Regions from separate parts of the Agromyces tropicus genome, predicted to be linked through region 2. Evidence: predicted binding sites of a transcription regulator. Region 2 holds the regulator's gene; the other holds the start of a gene.
The links. Region 2 encodes HspR, which represses chaperone genes until heat shock. Its sites were predicted from a motif close to AAGTTGAGTCNNNNNGACTCAACTT; they were not measured.

Region 1 (15,689 bases), 450 kb from region 2:
CTGGCTGTCGAACACGTCGGCGGCCGTCGGGCGGTCCGACTGCGTCAGGGCGGCGAGCACCTCGTCGTCAGAGGGATCGGGCAGCAGCCCGTGCACGTGGTGGTCGACGAGCGGCATCCGGTCGATCGCCGCCCCGAGCGGCTCGACGGTCTCCGCGCCCATGCCGCGATCCTCTCGCGATCGGACCGGGTCCGCCAGCGCGGTCCGGCCCGCCTCCGGGCCCGGTGCATGAGATTCCGGCCGATGGCCGCCCAGCCGGACCCATCGCGCGGAATCTCATGCTTTCCGACGGGAGCAGCCCGACGCCTCAGGCGAGCCGCTTCTCGAACCAGAAGTCGGCGTACGGCTCGCCGTTGAAGTCGGGGATCTCGTCGTAGCCGTGCGAGCGGTACATCGCGATCGCCTCGGTGAGCGAGCGGTTCGTGTCGAGCCGGACGACGCCGACGCCGAGCCGAGACGCGACGGCTTCGACCTCGCGGAGCAGCCGTCCGCCGAGCCCGAGTCCGCGCACGTCGCGCGACACCCAGAGCCGCTTGATCTCGGCGGGATCGTCGCCGTGCAGCTTGAGGCCGACGCAGCCGACGGCGGTGCCGTGCAGGAAGGCCACGAGGAAGGCGCCGTTCGGCGCGGTGAACTCGGGGTCGGTCGCCTGGCGCGTGCGGCCAGGGTCGAAGCCGACGTCGAACCGCTCGGCGAGCTCGGCGAAGTACGCCGCGATGCTCGTCCGCGCGGCGGGCTCGGCGGGGTCGACGATGCGGACCTCGACGGCCGACGCGGTCATGAGCCGCCGCACCTCGTCCATGGCGTCGAGCAGGCGCGTGCGCTGCCGTTCGGTGAGGGGGTCGAGGATGCCGCCGACCAGGTCGTCGGAGAGCCGGTCGAGCTCGCCGCACTCGGCCGTGCCGCGCTCGGTCAGGCTGACGACGCGCACGCGCGAGTCGTCGGGCGAGGGCTCGACGCGCACGAGCCCGTCGCCCTCGAGCGCGCGCAGCTGCCGGCTGAGGTAGCCCGAGTCGAGGTCGAGCCGGTCGCGCAGCTCGCGCAGTTCCGCGCCGCCGTCGCCGGACGAGCCGATCTCCCAGAGCAGCCGCGACTGGCCGAGCGGCCGCCCGCGGGCGAGGTAGCCGTCGTCGAGCGCCCCGATCCGCTCGGTGACGGTGCGGTTGAAGCTGCGCACGCGCGCGATCGCGTCCATATCTCTGACCTTAGTCAGGGATCGCATCCTGCGCCGCTTCGCCCTCGGCGAACAGCCCGCGAACGTGGTGATCCAACGCCGGACGACGCTGGCACTCTGATATCGAGAGTGCTAATCTGAACTCAACTTGAGTCAAGGTGACTCAACTCTAGAACTCCATCGAGAGGAGACGCTCATGGCCATGACCTGGGATCCGTTCCGCGACCTCGACCGCCTCGCGGCCAGCCTCGTCGACACGCGACAGGGCCCGCGGATGATGCCGATCGACCTGCACCGCGACGGCGACCACTACGTCCTGTCCGCCGACCTGCCCGGGGTCGACCCCGGCTCGATCGACATCGACGTCGACGGCCAACTGCTCACCATCCGCGCCGAGCGCACGCTGCGCAACGACGACGTGCAGTGGCTCGCGCACGAGCGGCCGAGCGGCTCGTTCCTGCGCCAGCTCACCGTCGGGGACGGCATCGACACCGCCGGCATCAGCGCGCACTACGACAACGGCGTGCTCAGCGTGATCATCCCCGTCTCCGAGCGCGCCAAGCCGCGCAAGGTGGAGGTGCGATCGAGCACCGAGGAGCCGAAGGAAGTCGCGAGCGGCAGCTGACCGGCCGGCCGGCGTCGCCGCGGGGGCGACGCCGGCCCCGGTTCCATGCGCGGACGGCGGTACGGGTGCACGGCGTCCGACCTGCCGTCCGCGCGTCCCTGGACCCCGTGCTCCCTAGGTACCTCAGGCCCGATCCGGGCATGCCGGATCGCCAAGATAGGGCACCCTCCCGATCCGGCGGACCCACCTCAGCGAGGAACCTGAGTGCAGGTGGTCAGCCACCGCCGGACGCACGAAGGGATCGGGATCATGGACCTCGCACACGGCTTCCTCGCACAGCAGATGACCGCGCACGACCAGCGCACCGCCGAGTTCGCCGCCGAGCGCCGCCTCGCGGTCGCCGAGCGCCGGCGCGCCGCACGCGCGACCGCCGCGGCACGCCGCGACTCGTTCGTCGCCGGGCTCCTCGCCCGACTGCACCCCGGGCAGGCGCGCGAGGCGCACTGAGCCTGCACCGGCCGCCGCGGCCGCACCGGCCGAGCGGCCGCCCCGGCAGCCCCGGCCGAGACCACGAGGCCGAGACGACGAAGACGGGCCCGCCCCCCAAGAGGGGACGGGCCCGTCGTGTCATCCGTGTCGGATGCGGTCGGCCTCAGCTCACGGGTTGACGACGTGGACCGTCATCGTGCCGCCCGTGGTCTGCGACGTCACCGTGACCTCGACGCCGTGGCCGGCGAGGATCACGCCGCCCAGCGGGTTCGACGAGTGGAAGAACGCGTTCGGGTCGGCGTCCGTGAACGTCGCCGTCTGCGTCGTCGTGCCGTCGGAGCCCACGGCGCCGACGTAGTCCACCGTCTGGTTCTTGCCCTTGCCGACGAGGACCTCCTTGTGCAGGGTGACCGCGTCGATCGTCTGCAGGCCGAAGGTGGCGTCGAACGGCTGGCGGCGGTTGCTCGGCGCCGAGCCGTCGGGGTAGGTGAACTTGGCCGGGTGCGAGTCGACCGGGAGCGCGAGGCCGTGGCCCTGGTGCTCGATGGTGTTGTTGTCGCCGTAGGCCTCGTCGATCGCCCACACGAGCATGCCGTCCTGGAACGGGAAGTGCTCGACGTGGTCGGGAGCCGTGTAGCCCGTGTCGAACTGGTACGGGCCGTGCTCGAGCGTGGCGTCGTAGTCGACGTAGGTGCGGTTCTCGACGAGGTAGTAGCGGTCGCCCTCGCTCGTCTCGGTGCCCGTGCTGCGCTTGAAGCCGCCCGCGGCCGTCCAGCCGTTGTCGCCCGACTCGACGTCGTCGGTGAGCAGGGTGGTGCCGCCGCTCTTGATGACGATGTCGTCGAGGAACGCGCCGGCGTAGTGCACGCCGCCGTCGGTCTGGTACCGGAAGCGGAACTGCACGTCGCTGCCACCCGGGATCGAGTAGCGCAGCGTCGACCAGCGGCCGTTCGACGAGCCGTCGAGCGGCTTGCCGACCTGCGTCCAGTTCGCGCCGCCGTCGGTCGAGTACTCGGCGTACAGGTAGTCGTAGCCGGCCTCGATGTCGTACCAGGCCTTCGCCGTGACGGTCGCCGAGCGCACCCCGGTGAGGTCGAGCGAGCGGGTCAGCGTGGTGTTGAGGTCGTCGGCGCTGCCGGTCCACCAGGCGTAGTCGCCCGAGTTCGGGGTCGTGTACTGGCTGGTGATGCCCGCGTCGGGCACGTCGATGACGAGCGCCTGCTCCTGGCCGTCGGCCTGCAGCGCGGCGGGGCTCAGGGTGAACTCGCCGGCGTCGCCGGCGCCCTCGTTCACGACCGCGTAGTCGAGCCAGCCGAGCTGGAGCTTCTCCCACGGGCCCATGTAGTCCGGCTTGGTGCCGATGTCGACCGTGCCGTCGCCGAGCCACGAGCCGCTGGACATGAGCGTCCAGAACGCGGTCGAGTTCTCGCCGCCGGCCGTGTCGTAGAAGTCGGGCAGGCCGAGGTCGTGGGCGAACTCGTGCGCGAAGACGCCCAGGCCGCCGTTCTCGGCCTCGACGGTGTAGTCGCCGATCCAGTAGCCGGTGTCGCCGATCTGCGCACCGCCGAACTTCACCTGGGTGCCGTCGACCGTCGGGCCGGTCTGGCCGAAGTCGGTCGAGTTGACGTACCAGCGGTGCGACCAGATGGCGTCCTCGCCCTGGGCTCCGCCGCCGGCGTCCTCGCCCTCGCCGGCGTGCACGGCCTGGAAGTGGTCGAGGTAGCCGTCGGGCTCGTTGAAGTCGCCGTCGTTGTCGTAGTCGTACCGGTCCCAGACGTCGAACGCGGCGAGCTCCGCCTCGATGTCGGCGTCGGACTTGCCCGCCGCCTTCTGCGCGTCGTACCAGGCGTTGCCGGAGTCCTCGATGAACTGCCAGGCCCCGCCGTAGTCCTCGACGCTGTTGTCGCCGTAGGTCGAGGCGTTGCCGGGCACCTGCACCCAGTCGCTCACCTCGCCGTCGACGGTGTAGTTGCCGGAGGACTGCTTCGTGTAGAAGTCGGCGAACGAGTCGCCCGGACCGAAGAAGAGGTCCTCGTAGTACCCCTGGTTGAAGTCCTCGCGCCAGTGCGTGCTGTTGTTGACCGTCCGGTCGGGCTCGGGGATCTCGTTGTGCAGCGGGCCGGGCTCGGTGCCGAGCTTGCCGCTGCCGGAGTCGCCGAACTCGGACAGGATCGTGAAGATCCGGCCGGTGCCCTGCACGGCGGCCTGGTAGTACTTGTCCTCCGCGAGCTGGACGGTGCCGTCCTCACCGGGCGTCGCCTGGCCCGACAGGATGAGCTCCTGCGCGGCCTTGCGGCGCTCGTCCTGGCGCTGCGTGAGCGGGCCGGGCCGGTTGTCGGGTCGCGCCTCGGCGGCGGTGGTCGAGCCGGTGGGGGAATCATTCGCGGGGGCGGCGATCGCGGCCGGTCCGAAGGCGGCTCCGGCGACCATCGTCGCGCTCGCTGCGGTCACAGCGAGCCATCCGCGCGTGCGTTGCTTCACGTGCTCTCCTTACAGGGGATTCGCCCGGAATTCACGGGCAAGTGAGAGGGACGCTAACACGTCCCCCGGACAGGGGGAAGGCCTCCGCTCCCTGTCGAGATTCCCTCACCTCCGACATCCCATTTCGCGCACGATCCCCGCGCACACGCGCCGATGTCGCACGAATCGAGCGTCCGAGCCGCCTCGGACGTCGATTCGTGCGACACCGCGAGCGGCGCGTCAGGCGGCCGCGCGGGCGCCCGGAGCGAGCTCGCGGAGGGCGTCCGCGAGCGGGGTCGTCGGTCGGCCGATGAGGCGCGCGAGCGTGCCGTCCGAGTCGGCCAGGTCGCCGCGCGCGATGCCGGCGTCGAGCGCGGCCACGAACCCGGCCGTGCCCTCGTCGAGGCCCGCGCCGACGAGGGACGCCACCCGCTCGGCGGGCGTCTGGTCGACGAACGCGACGTCGCGGTCGAGCACCTCGGATGCCGCGGCGGCGAGCTCCGCGAACGTCCACGGTTCGTCGCCGCCGAGCTCGTACACCTCGCCCACGTGCCCGTCCTCGAGGAGCACCACCGCGGCGGCCTCGGCGTAGTCGCGGCGCGGGGCGGAGGCGACCCGGCCCTCCCCAGTCGCAGCCGCGACGACGCCGGTCTCGGCGGCGAGCGCGACGTCCTGCGCGTAGTTCTCGGTGTACCAGTTGTTGCGGAGGATCACGGCGGGCACGCCCACCTCGGCGATGACCTCCTCCGTGCCCCGGTGCTCGGGGATCAGCACGAGCTCGCTGGTGTCGGCCTTCGGGCCGCTCGTGTAGGCGAGCTTGCCGACGCCGGCGGCCTTCGCCGCCTCGATCACGTTGCGGTGCTGTGCGACGCGCTCGCCGAACTCGGTGCCCGAGACGAGCAGCATCGCGTCGACGCCCGCGAGCGCGGGCGCGATGGTCTCGGGGCGGGTGTAGTCGAGCTCGACGGTGCGGATGCCGCGGGCGGCGAGGTCGGCGAGCTTCGACGTGTCGCGCGCGGCGGCGACCACGTCGGCGGGGGCGGCGCCGCGGTCGAGCAGCGCCTCGACGACGAGGCGGCCGAGGTGCCCGGAGGCGGCGGTGACGAGGATGGTCATGACGGGAGTCCCTTCCGTTTCGGTTCACCGAGGCCAACCCGCCCGACGGCCTTTGCCTTCCCTGTCGGCGGTACCCACTTTGAAGTAAGGTACGCACATGGTGGTAAGTCTTGCGCAGATCCGGGAGACCTCCGGCGAGGTCTTCATGGAGGGCTGCCCGACCCGCGTCGTGCTCGACCACATCATGAGCAAGTGGGGCGTGCTGGTGCTCCTCGCGCTCACCGACGGCACGCTCCGCTGGGGCGAGCTGCGCCGCGAGGTCCAGGGCATCAGCGAGAAGATGCTCGCCTCGACGCTCCGCACGCTCGAGGCCGACGGGCTCGTCGCCCGCACCAGCTACCCCGAGGTGCCGCCGCGCGTCGAGTACGCCCTCACCGACCTCGGTCGCGAGCTCATGGACCGGATGCTGCCGCTCGTCGAGTGGGTCGCCGGGCACGCGGACGCGATCGTCGAACGCTGAACGAGCTCGTCCGCGACGCCGCCCGCGTCGGCATCCGCCGGCCCGGCAGGGGGTCTCGCGGCGCCCGCGGCGTCCGTCGGACGCTTGCCGCCCGCCCCGTGACGTCGTAGCGTCGCGAACGGGGCGCCCTCGGCCGACGAACCGGACCGCGCGGACCGGCCAGGGCCGCCGCGGGTGCCGCCGGTCCGAGTCGAGGAGGCCGGGAGCCGTGGACGGCGACGAGGTCGACCGGCGGATGGCCGAGGCCGAGGCCGCCATCCGCGAGGCGCGCTGGGCGGACGCGCGCGACGCATTCGCCGAGGCGGTCGCCGCGCGGCCGAGCGCCGAAGCGCTCGACGGGCTCGGCCGCGCGCAGTGGTGGCTCGGCGAGACCGCCGAAGCGGTCGCGACGCGCACGCGCGCGTACGCCGCCTACCGGCGCGCTGGGCGGGACGCCGACGCCGCTCGCGTGGCGACGTGGCTCGCGATCGAGCATGCCGCGACACCGGGCCGGGAGGCCGTCGCCCGGGGCTGGCTCGGCCGGGCCGAGCGCCTCGCGGCCGACGGCGATCCGACGGCGGGCGGGTGGTCCGCCCTCGCGCGCAGCGCGCTGGAGACCGACCCCGTGCGGATCGCGGACGACGCCGACGCGGCGCTCGCCGCGGCCCGCGAGGGTCGTGACGCGGCGCTCGAGATCCGCGCGCTGGCGCGCTCGGGGCTCGGCCTCGTCCGGTCCGGCCGGTCGCACGCCGGGATCGAGCGGCTCGACGAGGCCATGGCGGCGGCGTCGGCGGAGGAGGCGGAGCGGCCCGAGGTGTTCGCCGAGACCTGCTGCGACATGGTGGCCGCGTGCGAGGAGACCCTCGACGGACGCCGGCTCGAGCAGTGGGGGCGGGTGGCCGAGCGGTTCCTCGACCTGCGCCCGCACCCGACGCTGCTCGGCTTCTGCGGGTCGTGCTGCGCCGGCATCCTCGCCGCACGCGGCGACACGGTCGGCGCCGAGCGCTGGCTGACCTGGACCATCGAACGGCTCGACTCGGCCGGGCACGCCGCGCGGTGCGTGGATCCGCGGGCTCGGCTCGCCGAGCTCCGGCTCGCGCAGGGACGGCTCGAGGAGGCCGAGCGGCTCGTCACCGGCATCGAGGCGCGTCCCGAGTCCGTGCGCGCCGTCGTCGGCATCCACCTCGCCCGCGGCGACTCGGGTGCGGCGTCGTCGGTCCTGCACCGCCGGCTCGCGAGGATCGGCGCGGACTCGCTCGCGGCCGTCCCGCTCCTCGAGCTGCTCGTGCCCGTGCAGCTCGGCCGCGGCGACCTCGCGGGTGCGGAGACGTCGGTCGAGCGCCTCGCCCGGCTCACGGCGGCGTCCGGCGACGAGGCGCAGCGTGCCCTCGCCGAGCTGGCGACCGGCCGTCTGCGGCTCGCGCAGGACGCGGCAGCCGACGCCGGACGGGAGCTCCGGTCGGCCGCCGAGCGCTACGACCGGGTGGGCATGCCGCTGGACGCGGCACGCGCGCGCGTGCTCCTCGCCGAGGCGCTCGCGCAGGCCGGCGATCCGGACGCCGCGGTGCCCGAGGCCCGGGCGGCCGCCGCGGTGCTCGACCGTGCGGGGCTCGTCGCCGAAGCGGATGCCGCGGACGCGGTCGCCCGATCGCTCGGCGGGCGGGGGCGCGTCGGGCCGAAGCGGGTCGGCACGCTCACGAAGCGCGAGCAGGAGGTCCTGCGCCTGGTCGCCGAGGGCCTCAGCAACGCCGAGATCGCCGACCGGCTGTTCATCAGCCCGGCGACGGCCGGGCACCACGTGAGCAACCTGCTCGCCAAGCTCGGCGTGCGGAGCCGGACCGAAGCCGCCGTGCAGGTCCACGGGCTCCGGTCCGGCTGACCGGAGGTCAGGCCGCCCCGGCGTGCTCGAACGCGCCGAGCTGGTTCAGCAGCCCGAACACGTCGGGGATCGACCAGGACTCGGCGATCGAGCCGCCCTCGACCCGGAAGATGTCGATCTCGTCCAGCTGGATGGCGCGCCCGGTCGGCGCCGTGCCGAGGAACTCGCCCCGGTGCGTCGCCGTGGCGTGGATGCGCGCGACGACCTTGTCGCCCTGGGTGATGAGGTCCTCGACGGCGACCTCGGCGTCGGGGAACGCCGTGAACCAGTACGCCCCCTCCTCGCGGACGCTGTCGCGACCGCGGCCCTGCGACGAGTTGTTGACGAAGTCCTCCGTCATGAGGCTCGCGGCGGCCTCGACGTCGTGCCGGCTCCACGCCTCGAAGAACCGTCGAACGACGTCCGTGCTCTCGGTGTCCATGATCTGCTCCTCCCGTCGGGTCGTCCGTTCCCTCCACGCTGTCACGTGGGCTGCCCCGGAGCATGGGGAGGATTCTCCATTCCGCACCGGACCGGCTGGACGCCCGGTGCCACCCGGACGCGGGGCATCGGGGGGCTTGCCCGCGGACGCCGCGCGGTCGTAGCGTCGCGCCCAGCAGCATCCGTCGCCGACGATCGGGGGATCACATGGCCGCGTCCGCACTGCCGCCGAGCGGCGAGCTTCCCGACGATCGCCCCGGCGCGGCCGCGACGACCTGCGACGCCCGCGGGATGATCGAGATCCACCGGATGTACCGCGCCGAGTTCGCCGAGGGGCCCGACCTCGTCGGGCGGGTGGCCGAGGGGGATGCCGCGCACGCGGACGTCGTCGGCGACCACCTCGCGCTGATCTCGGAGAGCCTGCACCACCACCACGAGTGGGAGGACGAGCACCTCTGGGACACGCTCGACGAGCGCGCGCCCGCGTGCGCGGGCCATGTCGAGCGGATGAAGGCGCAGCACGCGGCGATGCTCGTGCACCTGCGGGAGCTCGACGCGGCGCTGCCCGCCTTCCGGGCGGGGGGACGGTCGACGGATGCCGCGCCGGTGCTCGCCGCGCTGGCGGGTGTGAACGACGCCCTCGCCGTCCACCTCCCCGACGAGGAGGCCAACATCGTCCCGGTCATGGAGACGACCCTGACGCAGGCGGAGGTCGACGCGGCCGGCGAGCACGGCCGGAAGACGACGCCGAAGGGCAAGACCTGGCAGGCGCTCGGGGCGATCCTCGCCGCGCAGCCCGACGGGGGCGACGAGTGGCTGCACGAGCACATGCCCCTGCCGGGGCGGCTCGCGTGGCGGCTCATCGGCCGGCGCGACTACGCGGCGAACCGGGCGGCGCTCACGGGCGAGTCGCACGCCTGACCGCGGCGGTCCGCCCGCCTCAGTCCGCCGACCGCGGGGTCGGCCGGCCTCGACGGTCAGCCGACCTCGGCTTCGACGGCGTCGCCGACGGCGATGCGGTGCGGCCCCGCGCCGTCGAGCTCGGGCACGAGGCGGACGCCGAACCAGGTCGCGCCATCCCACTTGCGGTGCCGGGCGAGGGTCCGGATCGGCTCCTTGCCGCGCGCCAGGGTCGTCGGGTCGACCTGCGTCATCACGCAGCGGTCGCAGACCTCGGTCATGCGGAAGCGCACGCCGCCGAGGCGCACGTGCGTCCAGCGGTCCTCGCCGAACGGCTCGTCGCCGTCGACGACCACGTTGGGACGGAACCGCAGGATGTCGAGCGGCGGGACGTCGTCGGGCGTCCAGGCGTCGAGTTGCGCGAGCGACGCCTCGCTCGCGAGCAGCAGCGGGCCGGCGTCGGCGAGCGTGAGTCCCTCCCCGGGACGCCCGCCGTGCTCGGGGTTGACCGGGCGCGCGAGCGGATCGGGCTGCCAGACGAGCCGCAGCGGGGCGCGCATCCGCGCGCTCAGCCAGTCGTCGGCCTCGTCGCCCGCGGGGAGCGCCTCGCGCTGTCGCGAGTGCCCGACGGGGACCGGCGGGGCCCCGACGGGCGGGTCGACGCGGAGCGACTCGGCGTCGCCGGGCGCGGCGAGCAGCAGACCGCCGTCGGCGAGCGGCTCGGCGGTCAGCGAGAGCAGGGCGTTGCGCTCGCGCGCCGTCACGGGGCTGCCGTCGGCGTCGACGACCCCCCAGCGGCGGTCGCCCTCGAGCCCCCACGGCCGCACGATCGCCGAGCCCACGTCGCGCCCGGCGAACGACTTCACGGGGTACACGCGGAGCCGGGTCACCTGCATCCCGCCACGCTAGCCGACGCGGCGCCGACCGAAGTCGGGGCGAGCGGTCGACGTGTCGTGCCCCCGTGCGAGCATGGACGGCATGCCCGCCGAACGACCGCCCGACTGGCGCGCGGCACTCGCGAGCCTCGACGCGGCCGCGACCGACGGCGGTCGGGACGCCGGGTCGACGGATGCCGCGGCCGCGCCGGGCACCGCCCGACTCCGCCCGCTCGGGCTGCAGTTCCAGCTGCGCCGCCGGGTGCCGCGTCGCGACGGCGAGTGGCGCGGGCCCCGCGACGAGCCCGCACGGCGGGCGTCCGGGGTCGACCGCATCGGCGTGCGGCCCGTCACGCAGGGCGCGCGCGGGGCGTGGGGCAAGCACGGCCTCACCTGGCAGAACATCGCCTACCAGGCGTCGTCGGCGGGCGTCGACCCGGCGCAGTCGCGGTGGTTCGCGCAGTTCGCGCTGCTCAAGGGCACCACGCCGTCGGTGCACGTCTACGGCTCGGAGTGGATCACGCTCGACGAGTTCGAGAGCCCGCTGCTCTGGGCGCTCCTCGATGAGGCGCGGCGGCTCGGCATCGCCCTCGTCGGCTCCGGGCCGACCCCGGACGTGGCGCTGCACGGGGCGGCGTCCCTCGGGTTCGACGCGTCGCGCGCCGACGGCGGCCTGACGCTCACCCCGGTCCTCGACCTCGGCGGCGTCGCCCACCCGCTCGCCGCCCGGCGCGGCGACCCGGACGGCGATGCCACCCGGGTCCGCCCGATCGCCCGGCACGGCCTCGCCCGGTTCGACCTCGACGTGGGTCGCCTCGACCTCGCTCCAGTGACCGGCGGGCTCGGCGCCCCCGAGCTCGCCCTGCTCGGCGAGGCGCACGAGGTACGCGTCCCGGCAGGGGAGGTGTCCGAGTTCCTCGCGACCCACGTGCACGCCCTCGCCCGCACGCTCGCGATCACGAGCCGCGACGGCACGTTCGAGCCGCCGCCGCTTCCGCCCGCGACCCTCGTGCTCGACGCGCGCTACGAACCCGACGACGTGCTCCGGCTGTCGTGGCGATGGGCGCACGCCGACGGCCGCTGGAGCGAGGTCGACCCCGCGGCCGACCCCGACCCGGAGCTCGACGACGACCTCGTCGCCCGGGTCGCCGACGAGCTCGGCTGGGTGCCGTTCGAGGCGGTCGTGCTGCGCGGCATCGACGCCGCCGAGTTCGCGATGGAGCGGATGCCGCGGCTCGAGGAGCTCGCCGAGCGCCGCCCCCTGCGCATCGACGTGCGCGGCGAACGACCGGACTACCGGGAGGCGACGGCGCGGCCGCAGCTCGCGGTCTCGCTCGTCGAGAGCCGCAAGCGCGACTGGTTCGACCTCGGCGTCGTCGTGACGGTCGACGGCCGCCCGGTGCCGTTCATGCCGCTGTTCCGCGCGCTCGCGACCGGGCGCAAGCGGATGCTGCTCGTCGACAAGTCCACGCTGTCGCTGACGCAGCCCGTGTTCGACGAGCTGCGGGAGCTCATCGAGGAGGCCGGCTCCCACGACGAGTGGGAGACGGGCGTCCGCATCCACCGCAGCCGGTCGAGCCTCTGGTCCGACTTCGAGGACCTGGCCGACGTCGCCGAGCCCGCGGTCGCCTGGCGCGCCACGGTCGCCGGACTCGAGCAGGGCGAGGTGCCCGAGCTCGCGCCGCCCGCGGGGCTCGCGCTCCCGCTCCGGCCGTACCAGCTCGACGGGTTCCGATGGCTCGCGTTCCTGCACGCGAACCGCCTCGGCGGGGTGCTCGCCGACGACATGGGGCTCGGCAAGACCGTGCAGTGCCTCGCGCTCGTGCAGCACGCGACGGAGCGGGCGCGCGGCGCGACGGATGCCGCGGCGACGGATGCCGCGTCGCCGCGGCCGTTCCTCGTCGTCGCGCCCACGTCGGTCGCCTCGAACTGGGTGCGCGAGGCCGCCCGGTTCACGCCAGGCCTTCGGGTCGCGTCGGTGACCGCGACGGAGGCGAAGCGACGGCGTCCGCTCGCCGAGGTCGCGGCGGGCGCCGACCTCGTCGTGACCACCTACGCGGTGCTCCGCCTCGACGCCGACGCCTTCGGCGAGCTCGAGTGGGCCGGCCTCGTGCTCGACGAGGCCCAGTTCGTGAAGAACCCGGCGACCCGGGTGCACGAGGCCGCCCGCGGCATCCGCGCCCCCTTCCGGGTCGCGGTGACTGGCACGCCGCTCGAGAACCACCTCGGCGAGCTGTGGGCGATCCTGCGCATCGTCGCGCCGGGGCTGTTCCCGTCGCGGCGCGCGTTCGACGAGCGCTACCGTCGCCCGATCGAGGAGGACGGCAACCGCGAGCGGCTCGACCGGCTGCGCCGCCGCATCCGCCCGCTCGTGCTGCGCCGCACCAAGGAGGCCGTCGCACCCGAGCTGCCCCCGAAGCAGGAGCAGGTGCTCGAGGTCGACCTCGCCCCGGAGCACCGGCGGCTGTACGACCTGGTGCTCCAGCGCGAGCGCCAGAAGCTGCTCGGACTCCTCGACGACCTCGACCGGCAGCGGTTCATCGTCTACCGCTCGCTGACGCTGCTCCGGCTCCTCGCGCTCGACGCCGCACTCGTCGACGCGGAGCGACATGCCGGCGTGCCGTCGGCCAAGCTCGACGCGCTGTTCGAACAGCTCGAGGACGTGCTCGCCGAGGGGCACCGCGCGCTCGTCTTCAGCCAGTTCACCTCGTTCCTCGACCGCTTCACCGCCCGCCTCGAGGCCGACGGGGTGCCCTTCGCGCACCTCGACGGATCGACCCCGGCCCGCCGCCGCGACGAGGAGGTGGCGCGCTTCCGCGCCGGCGAGGCATCCGTCTTCTGCATCAGCCTCAAGGCCGGCGGCTTCGGGCTGAACCTCACCGAGGCCGACTACGTCTTCCTGATGGACCCCTGGTGGAACCCCGCGAGCGAGGAGCAGGCGGTCGATCGTGCGCACCGGATCGGGCAGGACCGGCAGGTCATGGTCTACCGGCTCGTCGCCGCGGGCACGATCGAGCAGAAGGTCATGGAGTTGAAGGCGCGGAAGGGCGAGCTCGCGGCATCCGTGCTCGACGACGACGGCCTCGCCGGAACCCGGCTCGACGCCGCCGAACTCCGCGGGCTCCTCGAGGGCTAGCCCACGGTCCGGCTGGCGGTGGTCGCGCCCGCCGCGGCGGCCTGGGCGCGGTCGGCGGCGCGCAGCCGCCGGATCCACTTGTCGCCCTCGACCGCGACGACGAGGAACAGCAGCAGCACGATGCACTCGAGCCACTGCCATCCGGTGAGCGACACGGTGCCGAGCAGCCGCTGCAGGAACCCGAGCTCGGTCGAGAGCACGATGATGACCACCGGCCAGACGAGGAACTTCGCCACCGCGGCGATCGGCGGCACGAGGCCGGACTCGGGCGAGCGGCGCATGAGCAGTGCGCTGAGCACGGTCGCGAGGCCGACGACGACGTACGCCATGGTCATCGACGCGGTCGGCCCGTCGGGGCTCGGCTCGTCGGGACCCCAGACCAGTGGCACCAGCGAGATCAGGAAGATGACGGCGCCGTAGCCGATCCACTCGCCGACCGAGTGCGGGTTCACGATGCCGAGCTTCGGGTCGCGCGGCGGCTCCTGCATCGTCGCGGGCGGAGCCGCGTCGGCGGCGATGCCGAGCACCGCGAACAGCGTCACGAAGAAGTTCAGGAACAGCACCTGCGACGGGAACAGCGCGACGCCGTCGGCGATCTGGAACGCGCTCGCGGCGAGGAACAGCAGGATCAGGCTGATCAGCTGCGTCATCTGGAACCGCAGGTACGCGGTGATCTTGGCGTACACGATGCGGCCGAGCTCGACCGCGTGCACGAGCGTCGAGAAGTCGTCGTCGGTGAGCACGAGCTTCGCCGCCTGCTTCGTGACCTCCGAGCCCGAGCCCATGGCGACGCCGACGTCGGCCTGCTTGATCGCCGCCGCGTCGTTCACCGCGTCGCCGGTCATCGCGACGATCTCGCCCTGCGCCTGCAGCAGCCGCACCAGCCGCAGCTTGTCGTCGGGCGTGACCCGGCCGAACACGTGCAGGCCCGGCAGGCGACGGGTCAGCTCCTCGTCGCTCATGGCCTGCAGTTCGGCACCGCTCACGGCACCCGGTCCGAGCCCCAGCTCGCGGCCGATCGCGCCGGCCGTGACGGCGTGGTCGCCGGTGATCATGCGCACCTCGATGCCGGCGCTCGCGGCGACCTCGACGGCCGTCTTGGCCTCGGGGCGCAACGGGTCGACGATGCCGACCAGGCCGATGAGGGCGAGCTCCTCGACCCACGACATCGGGTCGGCGGCGACGCGCCCCTCGTCGGCGTCGTCGACGAATCGCGCCGCGAAGGCCAGCGTGCGCAGTCCCGTCGCCGACATGTCCTCGAGCTCCGCGGTCGCCGCGTCGGCGTCGACGGGCACGAGTTCGCGCTCGGTCGTGAGCATGGTCGTGCACCGGCCGAGGATGACGTCCGGCGCACCCTTCACCAGGAGCACGAGCCGCACCTCGCCGCGCACCGGCATCCGCTGCAGCGTCGCCATGAACTTGTAGTCGGAGTCGAAGGGCACCTCCGCGAGCCGCGGGAAGTCGCGCCGGGCGGCGTCGGCGTCGATGCCGAGCTTCGCGCCGAGCACGATGAGCGCGGCCTCGGTCGGATCGCCGACGACGACGCCCTCGGTCGAGACGGTCGCGTCGTTCGGCAGGCTGATCGCGAGGCCCAGCGTCGCCGCCTCGACGGGCTCGTCGGTCGCGCCGAGCATGCGGCCGTCGAACGAGTAGCCCTCGCCCGTCACGCGGAAGTGGTCGCCGCCCATCCAGGCGGTGCGCACCGTCATCTCGTTCATGGTGAGCGTGCCGGTCTTGTCCGAGCAGATCGCGCTCGTCGCGCCGAGGGTCTCGACGTCGTTCAGTGACGCCACGATGGCGCGCTGGTCGGCGAGCTTCGACGCCCCCCACGAGAGCAGGCTCTGCACGAACACGGGCAGACCCGTCGGAATCGCGGAGATCGCGACCGCGGTGCCGAGGAACAGCAGCTCCTGGATGCTCTGCCCGCGAACGGCGCCGATCACGATGATGACGAGCACCGCGCCCCACGCGATGATGCCGAGCACCTTCGTGAGCGAGTCGAGCTCGCGCTGCAGCGGCGACTTCCCTGAGCCGACCTCGGTCAGCATCGACGCGATGCGTCCCATCTGCGTGCGCATGCCGGTCTCGACGACGACCATGCGCGCCGTGCCGCGCGTGACCGACGTGTTCTGGAAGACCATCGACGTGCGATCCGCGAGCGCGGTTCCCGCCTCGTTCGGGGTCGGCCCCTTCGGGATCGGCAGCGACTCGCCCGTGAGCGCGGACTCCTGGGTCT
Region 2 (15,689 bases):
GGTCGGTCATGGGGGGAGTCTCCCGACGTGGGGTGAACGGGCGGTGACGGCGCGCCCGGCCCAGCCGATCCGCGTCGATCCCGTGAAGGCTAGCGCCTCCGGCTCCGTCCGCGACAGCCCGGCGCCGACGTGCGGTCGGCGCCCGTGCACCCGCGGATCAGGCGGCCTGCTCCGCCGCGTCCTCGTCGCGCTTGATCGCCGAGAGCTCGAACTCGAGGGTGATCTTCTCCGAGACGAGCCATCCGCCCGCGTCGAGCGCCATGTTCCACTCCAGGCCGAACTCGCGGCGGTCGATGCGCCGGGTGCCCTGGAAGCCGGCGCGCAGCGCACCGAACGCGTCGACCTGCGCGCCGGTGAACTCGATCGGGATGGTGATCGGCTTCGTCACGTCGCGGATCGTCAGCTCGCCGGAGACCACGAGCGCGTGCTCGCCGACCTCCTCGATCCGCGAGCTGCGGAAGGTGATGTCGGGCCACTGCTCGACGTCGAAGAAGTCGGCGCTGCGCAGGTGCTCGTCGCGCTGCGCATTGCGCGTGTCGATGCTCGCGACCTTGAGCACGACCTCGGCGGTCGACTGCTCCGGGGCGTCGAAGTCGACGTGCAGGGTCCCGGTCAGCTCGTTGAAGGCGCCGCGGACGTTGGCGACCATGGCGTGCTTGGCCGAGAAGCCGATGCGCGTGTGCGCCGGATCGAGGTCCCAGTCGCCGCTCAGTTCGGGTCCGATGTCGGTCATGATCTCCCCAGGGTCGTTGCACGGACCGAATCAGTCTCTCATCCCCCCGACTGGGTGACGTGCACGGGCGGCCGGGCGCCCGTGCACGCTCACCGCGTCACGTCGCCGACGAGCTCGGCGAACAGCTCCTCGGCGTCGCACTCCAGTCGCTGCCGCGTGAACCACTCGCACACGTTGACGCAGTCCCGGTGCAGCAGGTCGAACCCGTTCGGGTTCGCGACGACGTCGACCACCTGCGGCAGGTCGATGGCGACGACCCGGCCGGCGTGGACGAGCAGGTTGTACGGCGAGAGGTCGCCGTGCGCGAGTCCGGCGTGCGCGAGGGTGCGCATGAGGTCCATGACCTGGTGGAACAGGTCGCGGAGCTCGTCGGGCGTCGCCCGCACCTGTGCGAGGCGCGGCGCGGCCGTGCGGCCCTCGCCGATGAACTCCATGAGCACCTCGGTCTCGCTGACCTGCACGGGGTACGGCACCGGCGCGCCGAGCTCGGTGAGCCGGCGCAGCGCCGCGAACTCGGCGTAGGCCCACTCGGTGCGGGCGACCTCGCGGCCGTACGAGGAGGAGCGCTGCACGGCGCGCACGTCGCGGGAGCGCCGCGGGGCGGCGCGACCCTCGGTGTAGATCGCCGAGCGGTGGAACATCCGGTGCTCGGTGCCGCGGTAGCGCTTCGCGGCGAGGAGCGACCGGGTGCCGGGCGCATCGGGCGGGGCACCGGGCACGGCGCGCTCGATGAGCCAGAGGTCGGCCTCCTTGCCGGTCTTCACGATGCCGAGCTCGGTGTCGAGTGCGGCGGCGGACGTCACGAGCCAGTCGGGCCGGGGCTCCGGCCCGCGCTCGCTCGGCTGGGTGGCCGGCCAGGTCGACCAGCGCTGGTCCTCGCCGGGTTCGACGTCGGCGAAGGCGAGGGGTTCGAACGCCGCGACGGATGACGCGGCGGTGGCCGCGCGGGCGCGCGCGGCGGAATCGTCGAGGGACGACAGCATGTTCACGGTGGTGTCTCCGAGATCGTGGAGGCCACCGTTCGCGGATGCTAGCGGGCGGCCTCGCAGGGAAGGGTGTCTGCGATACGCGCGACAATGACGGTGTTCATCGCTCACTCCCCTCGGTCTCGGCCCGCGGTGCGGTGCTCGTCGGTGCGTGGTCGCCCATCGGGCGACGGATGCCGCGGCGGACGCCGCAGCCCGCACGAGCATACGCCCGGGCGCGGCATCCGTAAAGGGATCGCCGCCGACCGCATCGGCTCGGCGGGTGGCGTCGTCAGCCCATGCCGTCGAGCGACACGAGGAACGCGGCCGAGCTCGCGAACGTCGTGGCACCGTCGGCGTGCACGATCGACGGCCGGTAGTTGGCGTCGTAGTCGGCCGGGGCGATGAGCGTGCCCGCGATCGGATCGCCGGTCTCCGACCATCCGGCGGCGACGAGCGCGTCATGGCGGGAAGACCATGCGTCGTCGGCCTCGGGCAGGCGCGCGACCCAGACGGCGATGTCGCTGTCGGGCTTGGCCCAGCGGCATCCCATCGCCCCGTGAGCGAGCAGGTCCTCCATGGCTGCGCCGAGTGCGCTCGGGTCCGACTGCAGCGCGAGTCCATCCTCGTCGAGCGCCGCGGCCCCGGCGTCGGTGAGCAGGTCGTCGCAGGTCGCGTCCGCGGCCGGAGCCGCCGCGGAGGCGGTCGGGGTCGCCTCGGGTTCGGGGGCGGGCGACGCCGACGTCGCCCCGGCGGGCTCGAGTGCGGCATCCGCGGGTCCGGTCGGCGTACAGCCGCTCAGCAGGGCGGCGAGCAGGATCGCCGAGGAGATCGTGGCAGGTGCGAGGTGTCGGGTCATGTCCCGCACCCTAGGGGCCCGGCAGTCCGGTGTCGTCCGGGCCCGCCCTGAGTCGGCGGCCGTGGTCGCCGTCAGCCGCTGTGGTCGCCGTCAGCGGCTGTGGTCGGCGAGGATCTGGTCGACGTCGATCTGCGAGAGCAGGTGCTGCCAATCGAGCCCGCGCGCGACGTCGGCGACCTCGGGGTCCGCGAACGCCTTGCCGTTGCGATGCACGACGACCCCGCTCGGAACGAGCTGGTTCAGCCGCGACAGGATCGCATCGTCGACGGCCTCCGTGTCGAAGTCGGCGCCCACGCGTTCGTAGACGTCGGCCGACAGGGTGTACGAGACGATCCCGACCTCGATCGGTTCGGCCATGACGGGTTCCCCTTCCTCTTCCGGCCGTCGACGCTCAGGCTCGGGCGGCGGCGGCCTCGTCCTCCTCGGTCGCGACGAGTTGCCCGCAGGCGCCGTCGATCTCCTTGCCGCGCGTGTCGCGGATGGTCGTCGGGATGCCGGCGTCGGAGAGGCGCCGCACGAACTCGCGCTGCACGTCCACCTCGGACGCCGTCCAGATCGAGCCGGGCGTCGGGTTCAGCGGGATCGGGTTGACGTGCACCCAGCCGTGCCCGCGCGCGTTGAGCTTCTCGGCGAGCAGGTCGGCGCGCCATCCGTGGTCGTTCATGTCCTTGATCAGCGCGTACTCGATCGACACCCGGCGACCGGTCTTCTCGAAGTACTCGCGCGCGGCGTCGAGCGCCTCGTCGACTTTCCAGCGGGAGTTCACGGGGATGAGCTCGTCGCGCAGGCCGTCGTCGGGCGCGTGCAGGCTGAGGGCGAAGGTCACCGGCACGTGCTCGTCGGCGAGCTTGCGGATGGCGGGCACGAGTCCCACCGTCGAGACCGTGATGTTGCGCGCCGACATCCCGAGCCCGTTCGGGGCGGGGGCCGCCATCGTGCGGACCGCGCGCATGAGCCGGGCGTAGTTCGCGAGCGGTTCGCCCATGCCCATGAACACGATGTTCGACACCCGCTCGGGCGTGCCGTCGTCGGCGCGCTTGCCGTGCAGGGCGCCGGAGGCGATCACGCGGTTCGCCTCGACCACCTGGGCGAGGATCTCGGCGGCCGACATGTTGCGGGTGAGGCCGGCCTGGCCGGTCGCGCAGAACGGGCAGTTCATGCCGCAGCCCGCCTGGCTCGACACGCACAGCGTGATGCGGCCGGGGTAGCGCATGAGCACCGACTCGACGAGGGCGCCGTCGTGCAGCTTCCAGAGGAACTTGATCGTGTCGCCGCGGTCGGTCTCGAGGCGGCGCACCTCGGTCAGCAGCGGCGGCAGGAGGCCGGCGACCAGCTCCTCGCGCCCGGCGGCCGGGAGGTCGGTCATCTCGGCCGGGTCGCTCGTCCAGCGTGTGAACCAGTGGCGCGCGACCTGCTTGAGCCGGAACGCGGGGATGCCGAGCTCCTCGGCACGCGCCTTCCACTCCTCGGGCGCGAGGTCGGCGAGGTGGGCCGGCGGCTTGCCGCGCTTGGGTGAGGCGAACTGCAGGAGCGGGCGCCCGTCGGGACCCTTCTGCTGCTTCCAGCCCTCGGTCTTCGGACGGACCTGGCGGATGCCGGTCGAGCGCGGCGGCGTCGCCCGGCCCCCGTCGGCGGGCGTGGTGCTCTCGGGCGACTCGGTCGGCATGCGTCAAGCCTACGCGCGGGGTGCTGCAGGCGGGCTGGGCGAGTCCGCGCCGCAGCACCCCGCCGTCGGCTCGTCAGCCCCTCAGCTGGTCGGCCGCAGGTCGCCCGCGAACGTCGGCGAGTTGAACCACGTGACCGTGCCGTCGGCGATGACGACGACCGGCGTCATGCCGTTGCCCGCGTCGGCCGGGCCGACCCAGCCGCCGGCGACCGGGTCGTCGCCCTGCTCGTAGCCGGCGTCGGCGAGGGCGGCGGTCCACGTCGCCTCGTCGCCCGCGGGCACCTGCGCGACGTCGAGGGTGACGTCGGTCTGCGGCTTGCCCCAGGAGCACACGAGCCCGCCCTCGTCGGCGATGCGCAGCGCGATCGGGTCGAACAGCGTGGCCTGGCGGGGCTCGAGCCCGTCGTCGGCGAGCTTCGCGTACGCATCGGGCGTCATGAGCGTGTCGCACGTGACCGGGATCGTCACGGGCTCGGTCGACTCGGTCGGCTCGGCGGTGGCGTCGGATGTCGCGGGCGGTGTCTCCGAGGCGCTCGACGCGGGCGACGTCGATGCGTCGCAGCCGGTGAGGCCGAGGGCCAGGGCGAGCAGGGCGATGGCGGGCGCGACGGTGCGCCGGAGTGTCGGTCGGGTCATGGGCTCAGGCTAGGCGGCGGCACCGACGCTCGGGCGGACTCCCCACAGGTCGTCGACCGGATGCCGCGCGGCACCTCGAGTGTCCAGAGAACGCCGACGGCGAGCGTTCGATCCCGCATCCTCTGGACGTTCGTGAGCCGTGGGCGCGTGCGGGAGATCAGGCGCGCCGGGCGAGCGCACCGGCGAGTTGGGCCAGTAGGGGTCGCGGGTCGACGCCGGAGCGCACGCGCAGGACCGTCCATCCCGCCGCGGCCAGGGCGTTCAGCCGATCCACGTCACGGGCGAACTGCGCGGTATCCGTCCGGTGGTGATCGCCGTCGTACTCGAGCAGCACGCGCTGTGCGCGGAACACGAGGTCGCCGTGGACCGTCCGGCCGCCGGCAAGCCGGATCCGCCCGTTGCACTCGGGTTCCGGAAGTCCGGCGCGCACGACCGCCAGGCGCAGCAACGACTCGCGACGCGACGCCGAACCGGGGCGCACGTCCTGCCGCGCCGCGTCGCGCGCTCGGGCGCCGCGGCCTCGGCGGTGCCGCTCGATCGCCGCATCGAGCTCCTCAGTCCGGATCATCGGAACGGGCCAACCGAGGAGCGCGTCGCCGGCGGCGATCAGGTCGTCGGGGCGCAGCGTGGTCGCGAGTTGGCACCAGGCGTCCGCCGCGGACACCACGGGAAGGCCGCGGAGGACGAGCCACCGCACCCGTTCCGGTCGGACGCGATGCCCGATCACGCCGTCGACCCGGGGCTCGCGGCCGTTCAGCGCCGTCACGTGCAGCGGTGCGCCCTCGTGCTCGACGGGAATCGGGAGTCCCCACAGGGACGCGGCGGTCATGTGGCTGAAGACCTGTTCGCGTCGCATCCGCCGCGCGAACGCACGGCACTGCTCCTCCAACCCCACGGGTGCGCCGACCATGCGGACGCCGGGATAGGGCGCGGTGAGGTCCGATGCCCGGAGTCGCCCCCGCGTCACGCCGAGGGCATCGGCGGCGTGCACGGTGAACGCCCCGGCGCGGAGGGGTGGGGGCAGCGGTCGGGGTCGCATCGCTCCACCGTGCGTCGGCGCGCCCGCGGGCGCTGCGACGCCGCCGTGAGCGGTGCGCTCCGCGCGCGACCCTCCCGCTGTGGAGGCCGGCTCCCCGAGTCGCTCCCGCCCACCGCATCCCCCCACCCTCGTCCAGCCACCGCATCTCGTCCGCCCGGTCGCTCCAGCCGCCCACCCCGCCACGTCGCCCCGCCCTCGCGGGCCCGAGCGGGCCCGAGCGTCCAATGGATGCCGCCTGTCGGCGCGCCGCCCGACATCCACTGGACACTCGGTGGGGGTGAGGGGGTGAGGGGGTGAGGGGGTGTGGGGTGGCGGGTGCGGGTGCGGGTGCGGGTGCGGGTGCGGGTGCGGGTGCGGGTGCGGGTGCGGGTGCGGGTGTGGGTGAGCGGGGCGGGCGGCCGTGGGCGGAGGGGGCGGAGCGCAGGCGGAATACTGGGAGTGCGCCGAGAGTTGAGTCAAGTGCACTCAAGTTTTCCGGTCTCGACTTGACATCGATTCGGGCGGATCGGACACTTGAGTCGGCGAGGCTCAAGTCTCGTCGATCATTGACTTCGGCCGCGGGCGGGGAACGCCGGGCCGATCGCCGGGGGGCGAGACTCGAGACCTCCTGGCAGAAGGAGATACACACATGTCACGTGCAGTCGGAATCGACCTCGGCACCACCAACTCGGTCGTGAGCGTCCTGGAGGGCGGCGAGCCCGTCGTCATCGCGAACGCCGAGGGCTTCCGGACCACCCCCTCGGTGGTCGCATTCACGAAGGACGGCGAGGTGCTCGTGGGCGAGACCGCGAAGCGCCAGGCCGTGACCAACGTCGACCGCACCATCTCGTCGGTCAAGCGCCACATGGGCACCGACTGGAAGTCGCCCGCGATCGACGGCAAGGAGTACACGCCGCAGGAGATCTCGGCGCGCATCCTCCAGAAGCTCAAGCGCGACGCCGAGCAGTACCTCGGCGACACCGTCACCGACGCGGTCATCACCGTGCCGGCGTACTTCAACGACGCCGAGCGCCAGGCGACGAAGGAGGCCGGCGAGATCGCGGGCCTGAACGTGCTCCGCATCATCAACGAGCCGACGGCGGCCGCGCTCGCGTACGGCCTCGACAAGGGCAAGGAGGACGAGCTCATCCTCGTCTTCGACCTCGGTGGCGGCACGTTCGACGTCTCCCTCCTCGAGGTGGGCAAGGACGACGACTTCTCGACCATCCAGGTCCGCGCGACCGCCGGCGACAACCGCCTCGGCGGCGACGACTGGGACCAGCGGATCGTCGACCACCTCATCAAGCGCTTCAAGGACTCGACGGGCGTCGACGTCTCGAAGGACAAGATCGCCCTCCAGCGCCTGAAGGAGGCCGCGGAGCAGGCCAAGAAGGAGCTCAGCTCCTCGATGAGCACGACCATCCAGCTGCCCTACCTCTCGCTCACCGAGAACGGCCCGGCGAACCTGGACGAGACGATCACGCGCGCGCAGTTCGAGAACATGACCTCGGACCTGCTCGACCGCACCAAGAAGCCCTTCGAGGACGTCATCCGCGAGGCGGGCATCAAGGTGTCCGACATCGCGCACGTGGTCCTCGTCGGCGGCTCGACCCGCATGCCCGCCGTCTCCGAGCTCGTGAAGAAGGAGACCGGCGGCAAGGAGCCCAACAAGGGCGTGAACCCGGACGAGGTCGTCGCCGTCGGCGCCGCCCTGCAGGCCGGCGTCCTCAAGGGCGAGCGCAAGGACGTGCTGCTCATCGACGTCACCCCCCTGAGCCTCGGCATCGAGACCAAGGGCGGCATCATGACCAAGCTCATCGAGCGCAACACGGCCATCCCGACGAAGCGCAGCGAGACCTTCACGACCGCCGACGACAACCAGCCTTCGGTCGCCATCCAGGTCTTCCAGGGCGAGCGCGAGTTCACCCGCGACAACAAGCCGCTCGGCACCTTCGAGCTGACCGGCATCGCGCCGGCCCCGCGCGGCATCCCGCAGATCGAGGTCACCTTCGACATCGACGCGAACGGCATCGTGCACGTGTCCGCGAAGGACAAGGGCACCGGCAAGGAGCAGTCGATGACCATCACCGGCGGCTCGTCGCTGCCGAAGGAGGACATCGAGCGCATGGTCCGCGACGCCGAGGAGCACGCGGCCGAGGACAAGAAGCGCCGCGAGTCCGCCGAGACGCGCAACCAGGCCGAGCAGCTCGCCTACTCGGTCGAGAAGCTCATCAAGGACAACGAGGACAAGCTCCCGGCCGACGTGAAGTCGGAGGTCCAGGGCGACGTCGACGCGCTGAAGTCGGCCCTCGCGGGCGACGACGACGACGCGGTGACGTCTGCGTTCGAGAAGCTCTCGCAGTCGCAGGGCAAGCTCGGCGAGGCGATCTACGCGCAGGGCCAGCAGGCGGATGCCGCCGCCGGCGCGAACCCGGGCGAGGACGCGACCGCGTCCGGCTCCGAGGGCGCCGAGTCCTCCGATGAGGACGTGGTCGACGCCGAGGTCATCGACGACGAGGACGAGAAGAAGTAACCATGACGGACGAGAACCAGAACCACGACGAGCCGATCATCCGGGACAAGCGGCGGATCGACCCCGAGACGGGTGAGGTTCGCGCACCGCAGGGCGAGGGGGCGGACGTCGGGTCCGCCCCAGAGGCCACGGATGCCGCGGCATCCGCACCGTCGGAGGACGCCGTCGCGGAGGCCGACGAGGAGCAGCTCACGGTCGACGACATCCTCAACGCGGCGCAGGCCGAGGTCGAGGACCCGTCGGCCGAGCACCTCGCCGACCTCAAGCGAGTGACCGCCGAGTACGCGAACTACCGCAAGCGCACTGAGGCGAACCGCGAGCTCGAGCGCGAGCGCGCGATGGGCGCCGCGGTGGCGGCGCTGCTGCCGGTGCTCGACGACCTCGACCGTGCCGAGAAGCACGGCGACCTCGAGGGCGACAGCCCGTTCGCGACGATCGCGGCGAAGCTGCGCGCGTCGGTCGGCAAGCTGGGCCTCCTGAAGTTCGGCGAGGTCGGGGAGCCCTTCGACCCGCAGCGCCACGAGGCGATCTTCCAGCAGCACTCCGACGACGTCGAGGTCGACACGATCGCCGACGTCGTCGAGACGGGCTACCTGCTCGGCGGCACGCTCCTGCGCGCCGCCAAGGTCGTCGTCAAGACGCCCGCGTAACGCGCCCGGGTCGGCCCGCGGCATCCGTTCGAGTCCCCCGATGCCGCGGGCCGGCCGCCCACGAACCACTACATTCAGCAGAGAGGAGGCGCCGATGGCCAGCCAGGATTGGTTCGACAAGGACTTCTACGCCACCCTCGGCGTCTCGAAGGACGCGAGCGACGCCGACATCAAGAAGGCGTACCGCAAGCTCGCCCGCAAGTACCACCCCGACCAGAACCCGGGGGATGCCGCGGCCGAGGCGAAGTTCAAGGAGATCAGCGAGGCGAACTCGGTGCTCTCCGACCCCGAGGAGCGCAAGGAGTACGACGCGGTCCGCGCGATGGGCGGCGGGGCGCGCTTCACCGCCCCCGGCGGGGCCGGATCCGGTGGGTTCGAGGACGTCTTCGGCGGCATGTTCGGCCAGCAGGGCGGCACCCGCTACACCTTCCGCCAGGGCGGAGGCGGTGGCGGCGACTACGACGACCTGCTGGGCGGGCTGTTCGGCGGCGGCCGCTTCGGCCAGCCGACGGGCGGGTACCGCGGCTTCGGCGGTCCGACCCGCGGACGTGACGTCACGGCGTCGACGACGCTCGACTTCATCACCGCCACCAAGGGCGACCGCATCACGCTGCAGACCGCCGAGGGCCGCGAGATCACGGTCAACGTGCCCGCCGGCGTGGCCGACGGCCAGAAGATCCGCCTGCGCGGCAAGGGGCACCCCTCGCCCGACGGCGGCGAGCCCGGCGACATCGTGCTCACGGTGTCGGTCCGCAAGCACCCCGTGTTCGAGCGCGACGGACTGAACCTGCGGGTGAACGTGCCGGTCACGTTCGCGGAGGCGGCGCTCGGCGCCACCATCCAGGTGCCGACGCTCGGCGGCGAGCCCGTGAAGCTGCGCGTCGCCCCCGGCACGCCGAGCGGCCGCGTGCTGCGCGTGAAGGGCCGCGGCGTCGAGACGAAGAAGGGCACGGGCGACCTGCTGGCCGTCGTGCAGGTGGCCGTCCCGGCGCACCTGTCGAAGGACGCCGAGGAGAAGCTCCGCGAGTTCGCCGCGCAGCTGCCCGACGAGAATCCGCGCGACGACCTCCTCGCGAAGGCCCGGAGCGCCTGATGCAGGTCGACGGCGAGAGCCCGCTGTTCGTCATCTCGGTCGCCGCCGAGCTGGCGGGCATGCACCCCCAGACGCTCCGCCAGTACGACCGCATGGGCCTCGTCTCGCCCAAGCGCACCGCGGGCAAGTCCCGTCGCTACTCGATGCGCGACGTGGCGCAGCTCCGCGAGATCCAGCAGCTCTCGAGCGAGGGCGTCAGCCTCGAGGGCATCCGCCGCGTGCTCGGCCTCGAGAACGAGGTGAACGAGCTGCGGCAGCGGGTCCGCGAGCTCGAGCGGGCGCTCGCCGACGAGATGCTGAACCGCCCCGGCCGCCGCGTGTTCGCGGCGGGCTCGGAGGGCGAGGTCGTCTCGCTCCGCGCGGGCACGCGGGTGCGGCGCGAGAACGCCGTCGTCGTGTGGCGCCCGCTCGAGCGCGGCTGACGCGCCCCGACCGCGGAGGCGCGCGTTCGGCCGTGAGTCACCGGCCGCGGACTGCGCTCAGGCCGCGCCGATGACGGCCCAGATGACGGCCGTGGCGCCCACGCCGACCGCGATGAGCGCGAGCCCCAGTGCGAAGCGCCGGTCGCGACGGTACTCCCGACGCACGAGCGCCGCGAGGCCGGCCGTGGACGCCGTCGTGACGACGGCGACGAGCCACAGCCAGGCGTCCGAAGCGGGGTCGGCGCCGACGGCGCCGTCGGCGAGGATCCGGAGCCCGCCGCAGACGGCGGCGACCAGCACCCCGAAGATGAAGAGCAGCCCTGCCCAGTCACGGGCGGTGGCGCCGGGTCCGACCGGCTCGACGTCTGGCGTCATGCGGCGATGATCGCACGCGCGACGGTGCGCGTCGAGGGTCCGAGGGTCCCCGGTTCGTTCGCGGGGCTTCCTGGCCGTGCTCGGGCCGCCTCGCGAACGTGGTCGGGCCGTCAGGCCGTCGGACCTGCGCCGTGCGCGACCGGGGCCGGCAGCACCTCGGCGAGCAGCTCCTCGACCCGCCGCCGGATCTCGTCGCGGACCCGGCGGACGCCGTCGAGGTCGAGCTCGGCGGGGTCGTCGAGTCGCCAGTCGAGGTACCGCTTGCCGGGATACACGGGGCACGCGTCGCCGCAGCCCATCGTGATCACGGCGTCGGCGGCCCGCACGACGTCGTCGGTCAGCGGCTTCGGGAACTCCTCGCCCAGGTCGACGCCCTGCTCGGCCATGACGGCGACGACCGACGGGAGGATGCCGCTGCCCGGCTCGGACCCGGCCGACCGCACGTGCACGCGGCCCGCGCCGAGCTCGCGGGCGAGGGCGGCTGCCATCTGCGAGCGGCCGGAGTTCTGCACGCAGACGAACAGGACCTCGGGCACCGGCTTCGGGATCGCGCCCTTCGACTGCGCGAGCGCGGTGAGTCGCTCATTCGCGAACCTGGCGGCCAGGCTCGGCAGGTGCACGGAGACCTTCGCGGTGCGCGCGAGTGCGGCGTAGGACTCGAACACGGTCCGCTCGACGGTCTCGGCGTTCACGATGCCGTCGTAGTGGGCCGCGAGTCGCTCGGCGCCGCGGTGGAGGACCGCGTGCGGGTCGTCGAGGGCGAGCTGCCCGTCGCGGGTGCTCACGCTCGGGCCCTCTCGGGCAGCAGCTCGCCGAGCAGTCCCTCGACCCGGCGGCGGATCTCGTCGCGGATGGGCCGGACCGCGTCGATGCCCTGCCCGGCGGGGTCGTCGAGCTCCCAGTCCTCGTAGCGCTTGCCGGGGAAGACCGGGCAGGCGTCGCCGCAGCCCATCGTGATCACGACGTCCGAGTCCTCGACGGCCTCGGTGGTGAGCACCTTGGGCGTGTTGCCGGCGATGTCGACGCCCTCCTCGGCCATGGCCTGCACCGCGACCGGGTTGATCTCGTCCTTCGGCGCCGATCCGGCCGACAGGACCTCGACGCGGTCGCCGCCGAGTTCGCGCAGCCAGCCGGCGGCCATCTGCGACCGTCCGGCGTTGTGGACGCAGACGAACAGGACGGTGGGCTTCTCGGACACGGGGAACCTCGATTCGCTGGGGTGGGTCTGAAGAAAGCATAGATCAGCATCTATGCGATGTCGAGGTCAGAGCGACGCGAGGAGGTCGCGCACGCGCGCGTCGATCTCGTCGCGGATGCCGCGGACCACGTCGGACGGACGGCCGACCGGATCGTCGAGCTCCCAGTCCAGGTACCGGATGCCGGGGTACACCGGGCACGCATCGCCGCAGCCCATGGTCACGACGACGTCGGCCGCCCGGACGACCTCGTCGGTCAGCGGCTTCGGGAACTCGCCGCCCACGGGCACGCCGATCTCGTCGAGCGCGGCGACGATGGCCGGGCTCACCTCGGCCGCCGGCTCGGAGCCCGCCGTCCGCACGTGTACGCGGTCGCCGCCGAGTTGCCGGAGGATGGCGGAGGCCATCTGCGAGCGGCCGGAGTTCTGCACGCAGACGAACAGCACCTCGGAGGGCGTGCCGCCGCCGTCGGCGCGCTGCGCGGCGAGGGCCGCGAGGCGCTCGGCCGCGAATCCGGCCGCCCGCGAGGCGAGCCGGGCCGAACCCGCGGCGTGGCCGGCGACGAGGTCGAGGCTCTCGCGGACGTAGCGGGCCACCGTCTCGCGGCCGAACGTGCCCGCGAAGCGGAGTGCCAGGTCGTCGACGATGCGGGTGACGACGTCCTCGGCCGGAGCGGTCGCGACGGACGGCGTGCCGAGCAGGTCGCGCACCCGATCGACCTCGCCCGGCGCCACCGAGTACCAGGCGCGACGACCCTCGGGGATCCGCTCGAGCACGCCGTGGTCGAGCAGGAGCCTCGCGTGGTGCGAGACGGTCGGCTGACGGAGGCCGAGCTCGGCCGCGAGGCCCGTCACGGTCGCCCGGCCCGCGGGGCTCGCGAGGATGAGCGCGAGCATGCGGGCGCGCGTCGGCTCGGCGATCAGCGAGAGGCCGCCGGCCGCGGCATCCGCCCCGCCCGTCTCCATAGATGCGAGTCTATGGGACGGTGCCGGCACGGACGCCGTGGCCCCGCCCGACAGGCCGACGGGCCCCGAGGTGGCGACCGACCCTCCGTGTCAGGCGATCGGGTGCGCCCGGCGCTCGATCAGCACCGTGTCGCGCCAGTAGACCGAGTGCTCGATGACCCCGCGGTACGCGCGCCGCGCGGAGACCGGCACGGCCGCCGCCCAGCCGAGCACGAGGTCGCCCTCGACCGCGACGAGCCGGGGCCGTTCGACCCGCGTCGCGTCGAACGTGGTCCAGTCGGGCGGCTCCGGTTCGAAGGTCGCGTCCCCCGTCGCGATCCCCTGGCGGAAGACCTCGGCCACCCCGGGCCAGTCGGCATCGACGAGGCCCCGGATGCTCACCCGCAGCATCCGTCGGCCACGGAGGCCGAGGCGGCGGCGGGCGCCGGTCCGCGTTCGACGCCGGCGCTGCCGCACGCGGCGGCGCCGCCGTCGGGATCGGCGGTCGCGAGCCCCGTCGAGCACACGCCGGTCGCGGGCAGCTCGAGCCGCACGTCCGCCGCCGCGGCGAGGTCCCCGGCGAGCCAGGCGGCGATCGACCGCACCTGCTCGTATCCCGTCGCGAGCAGGAACGTCGGCGCTCGGCCGTAGCTCTTCATGCCCACGATGAAGAACCCGTCCTCCGGCTGGCGCAGCTCGGCGAAGCCGTGCGGCTCGACCGTGCCGCACGTGTGCACGTTGGGGTCGATCAGCGGGGCGAGCCTCCGGGGCGCCTCGACGACGTCGTCGAGCTCGAGCCGGATCTCGCGGAGCAGGTCGAGGTCGGGCCGGAAGCCCGTCGCGTTGACGATCACGTCGGCGTCGTGCTCGACGAGCTCGCCGGCCCGCGCCCCGACCACCCGGACGGCGCCGTCGTCGGCGCGGCCGAGCCGAACGATCTCGAAGCGGTCCAGGACCTCGATCCGGCCGGCGGCGACGAGGTCGTCGACGCGCCGCCCGATGGTCGCGCGTGCCGCGAGGCCGTCGTCCTCCGAGGTCGTCACGCGGACCGCCGTGGCGTTGCGGATCGCCCACGTGATCCGCGTGCCCGGCTCCTCGCGTGCGAGCGCCGCGAGGTGCAGGAGCGTGTTCGCCGCCGAGTGGCCGGCGCCCACGACGAGCGCGCGGCGCCCGGCGAACCGATCGCGGTCTCGACCGCGGACGTCGGGCAGGGCGTGCGTCACGTCGCCGGCGACCTCGTCGAACCCGAGTGGGTCGAGGCCGCTCGAGCCGAGGTGGTTGGGCGTCCGCCACGTCCCGGACGCGTCGATGACGGCGCGCGCGGTGAGGTCCTCGAGGCCGTCGGCGGTGCGCACGCGGACGAGGAACGGGGTCGCGGCGCGCGCGGCGGTCCGCGTGCGGTCCTTGCCCTGCCGGGTCACCGCAACGACCTCGGCGCCCGTCCGGATGCGCGAGGCGAGCGGTTCGAGCGCGGCGAGCGGGGCGACGTAGCGTTCGACCAGCTCGGCGCCGGTCGGCAGGCGGTCCTCGTCGGGACGGGTCCAGCCGGATGCCTCGAGCAGCCGTCGGGCGGCGGGGTCGACGAGCAGGCGCCACGGCGAGAACAGGCGGATGTGGCCCCAGTCGCGCACGCTCGAGGCGACCTCGTCGCCCGCCTCGAGCACCGTCACGTCGATGCCGCGCTCGAGCAGGTGCGCCGCCGCGGCGAGGCCGGTCGGGCCGGCGCCGATGATCGCCACCGGCAGGGACGTCAGCGCGTCGGCCCGGTCGGCGGTGCGGATGGGATGGACGAGCGTCATGGCGGGCCTCTCGGATATCGATGATCTTCGATGCACAGCATCGCCCTTACATCGAAGTTTGTCAATATATGGGCTACGATGGGGACCATGACGACGATGCTCGACCTCACGCCCACCCCCGGCGCGGTCTGCTGCAGCCCGCTCGTCACCGAGGCGATGGATGTCGGCCGAGCCGACGAGCTCGCGAGCCGCTTCAAGGCGCTCGCCGACCCCACGCGGCTCCGGCTGCTCTCGATCGTGGCCGCCGCCGACGGCCAGGGCGCGTGCGTGTGCGACCTCGTCGAACCCGTCGGGCTCAGCCAGCCGACCGTGTCGCACCACTTGAAGATCCTCGCGAACGCGGGCCTCGTCACCCGCAGCAAGCGCGGCACCTGGGCGTACTACGCCCTCGTGCCCGGCGCGCTCGACGACCTCGCGGCGCTGCTCGCCGAGGTGCCCGCCGACGCGACCCGCTGAGGCCGCACGCCGCTCAGCGGCCCCAGGCCGACGCCGCTCAGCGGCCCCAGGCCGACGCCGGTGCCGCGACGACCGGGACCGGCGCCGTCGACCACCAGGAGCCGTAGCCGTAGTGGCTCGACGCCCACGGCGAGGCCCAGATCGCCTGCGCCGTGACGGCGGCCGACGTGCCGGCCTCGAGGCCGGCCACGATGTCCGCGTAGAACGACCGCTTCTGCAGGTTCGACGCCGCGTACTCGGCCGCGGTCACGAGCGTGTCGTAGCTGCCCAGCCCGCTGCCGCCGCCGGAACCGTACCCGTTGTTCAACGGGTTGTTGCGGTTCCACCAGTTGTCGGGGCCGTTC

Region 1: the regulator HspR is predicted to act here: its motif matches at 1,320-1,344, upstream of ABD230_RS10485 (Hsp20/alpha crystallin family protein).

The regions. Positions count from the first base shown of each region.
Region 1 covers NZ_BAAAPW010000002.1:988,434-1,004,122, forward strand. The annotation lists gene ABD230_RS10475 (amidohydrolase family protein) at 1-162, opposite strand, end outside; gene ABD230_RS10480 (GNAT family N-acetyltransferase) at 308-1,195, opposite strand; gene ABD230_RS10485 (Hsp20/alpha crystallin family protein) at 1,371-1,799, shown strand; gene ABD230_RS10490 (hypothetical protein) at 2,049-2,246, shown strand; gene ABD230_RS10495 (immune inhibitor A domain-containing protein) at 2,397-4,709, opposite strand; gene ABD230_RS10500 (SDR family oxidoreductase) at 4,929-5,804, opposite strand; gene ABD230_RS10505 (winged helix-turn-helix transcriptional regulator) at 5,902-6,264, shown strand; gene ABD230_RS10510 (helix-turn-helix transcriptional regulator) at 6,473-8,122, shown strand; gene ABD230_RS10515 (ester cyclase) at 8,130-8,543, opposite strand; gene ABD230_RS10520 (hemerythrin domain-containing protein) at 8,750-9,463, shown strand; gene ABD230_RS10525 (MOSC domain-containing protein) at 9,520-10,338, opposite strand; gene ABD230_RS10530 (DEAD/DEAH box helicase) at 10,421-13,453, shown strand; gene ABD230_RS10535 (cation-translocating P-type ATPase) at 13,450-15,689, opposite strand, start outside.
Region 2 covers NZ_BAAAPW010000002.1:540,227-555,915, forward strand. The annotation lists gene ABD230_RS08300 (YceI family protein) at 158-733, opposite strand; gene ABD230_RS08305 (serine protein kinase RIO) at 823-1,716, opposite strand; gene ABD230_RS08310 (hypothetical protein) at 1,991-2,557, opposite strand; gene ABD230_RS08315 (hypothetical protein) at 2,648-2,914, opposite strand; gene rlmN (dual-specificity RNA methyltransferase RlmN) at 2,949-4,223, opposite strand; gene ABD230_RS08325 (hypothetical protein) at 4,305-4,859, opposite strand; gene ABD230_RS08330 (DUF559 domain-containing protein) at 5,017-5,898, opposite strand; gene dnaK (molecular chaperone DnaK) at 6,527-8,410, shown strand; gene ABD230_RS08340 (nucleotide exchange factor GrpE) at 8,413-9,060, shown strand; gene ABD230_RS08345 (DnaJ C-terminal domain-containing protein) at 9,155-10,153, shown strand; gene ABD230_RS08350 (heat shock protein transcriptional repressor HspR) at 10,153-10,575, shown strand; gene ABD230_RS08355 (hypothetical protein) at 10,633-10,950, opposite strand; gene ABD230_RS08360 (arsenate reductase ArsC) at 11,061-11,735, opposite strand; gene ABD230_RS08365 (arsenate reductase ArsC) at 11,732-12,148, opposite strand; gene ABD230_RS08370 (metalloregulator ArsR/SmtB family transcription factor) at 12,215-13,111, opposite strand; gene ABD230_RS08375 (GNAT family N-acetyltransferase) at 13,202-13,492, opposite strand; gene ABD230_RS08380 (FAD-dependent oxidoreductase) at 13,489-14,889, opposite strand; gene ABD230_RS08385 (ArsR/SmtB family transcription factor) at 14,977-15,345, shown strand; gene ABD230_RS08390 (hypothetical protein) at 15,383-15,689, opposite strand, start outside.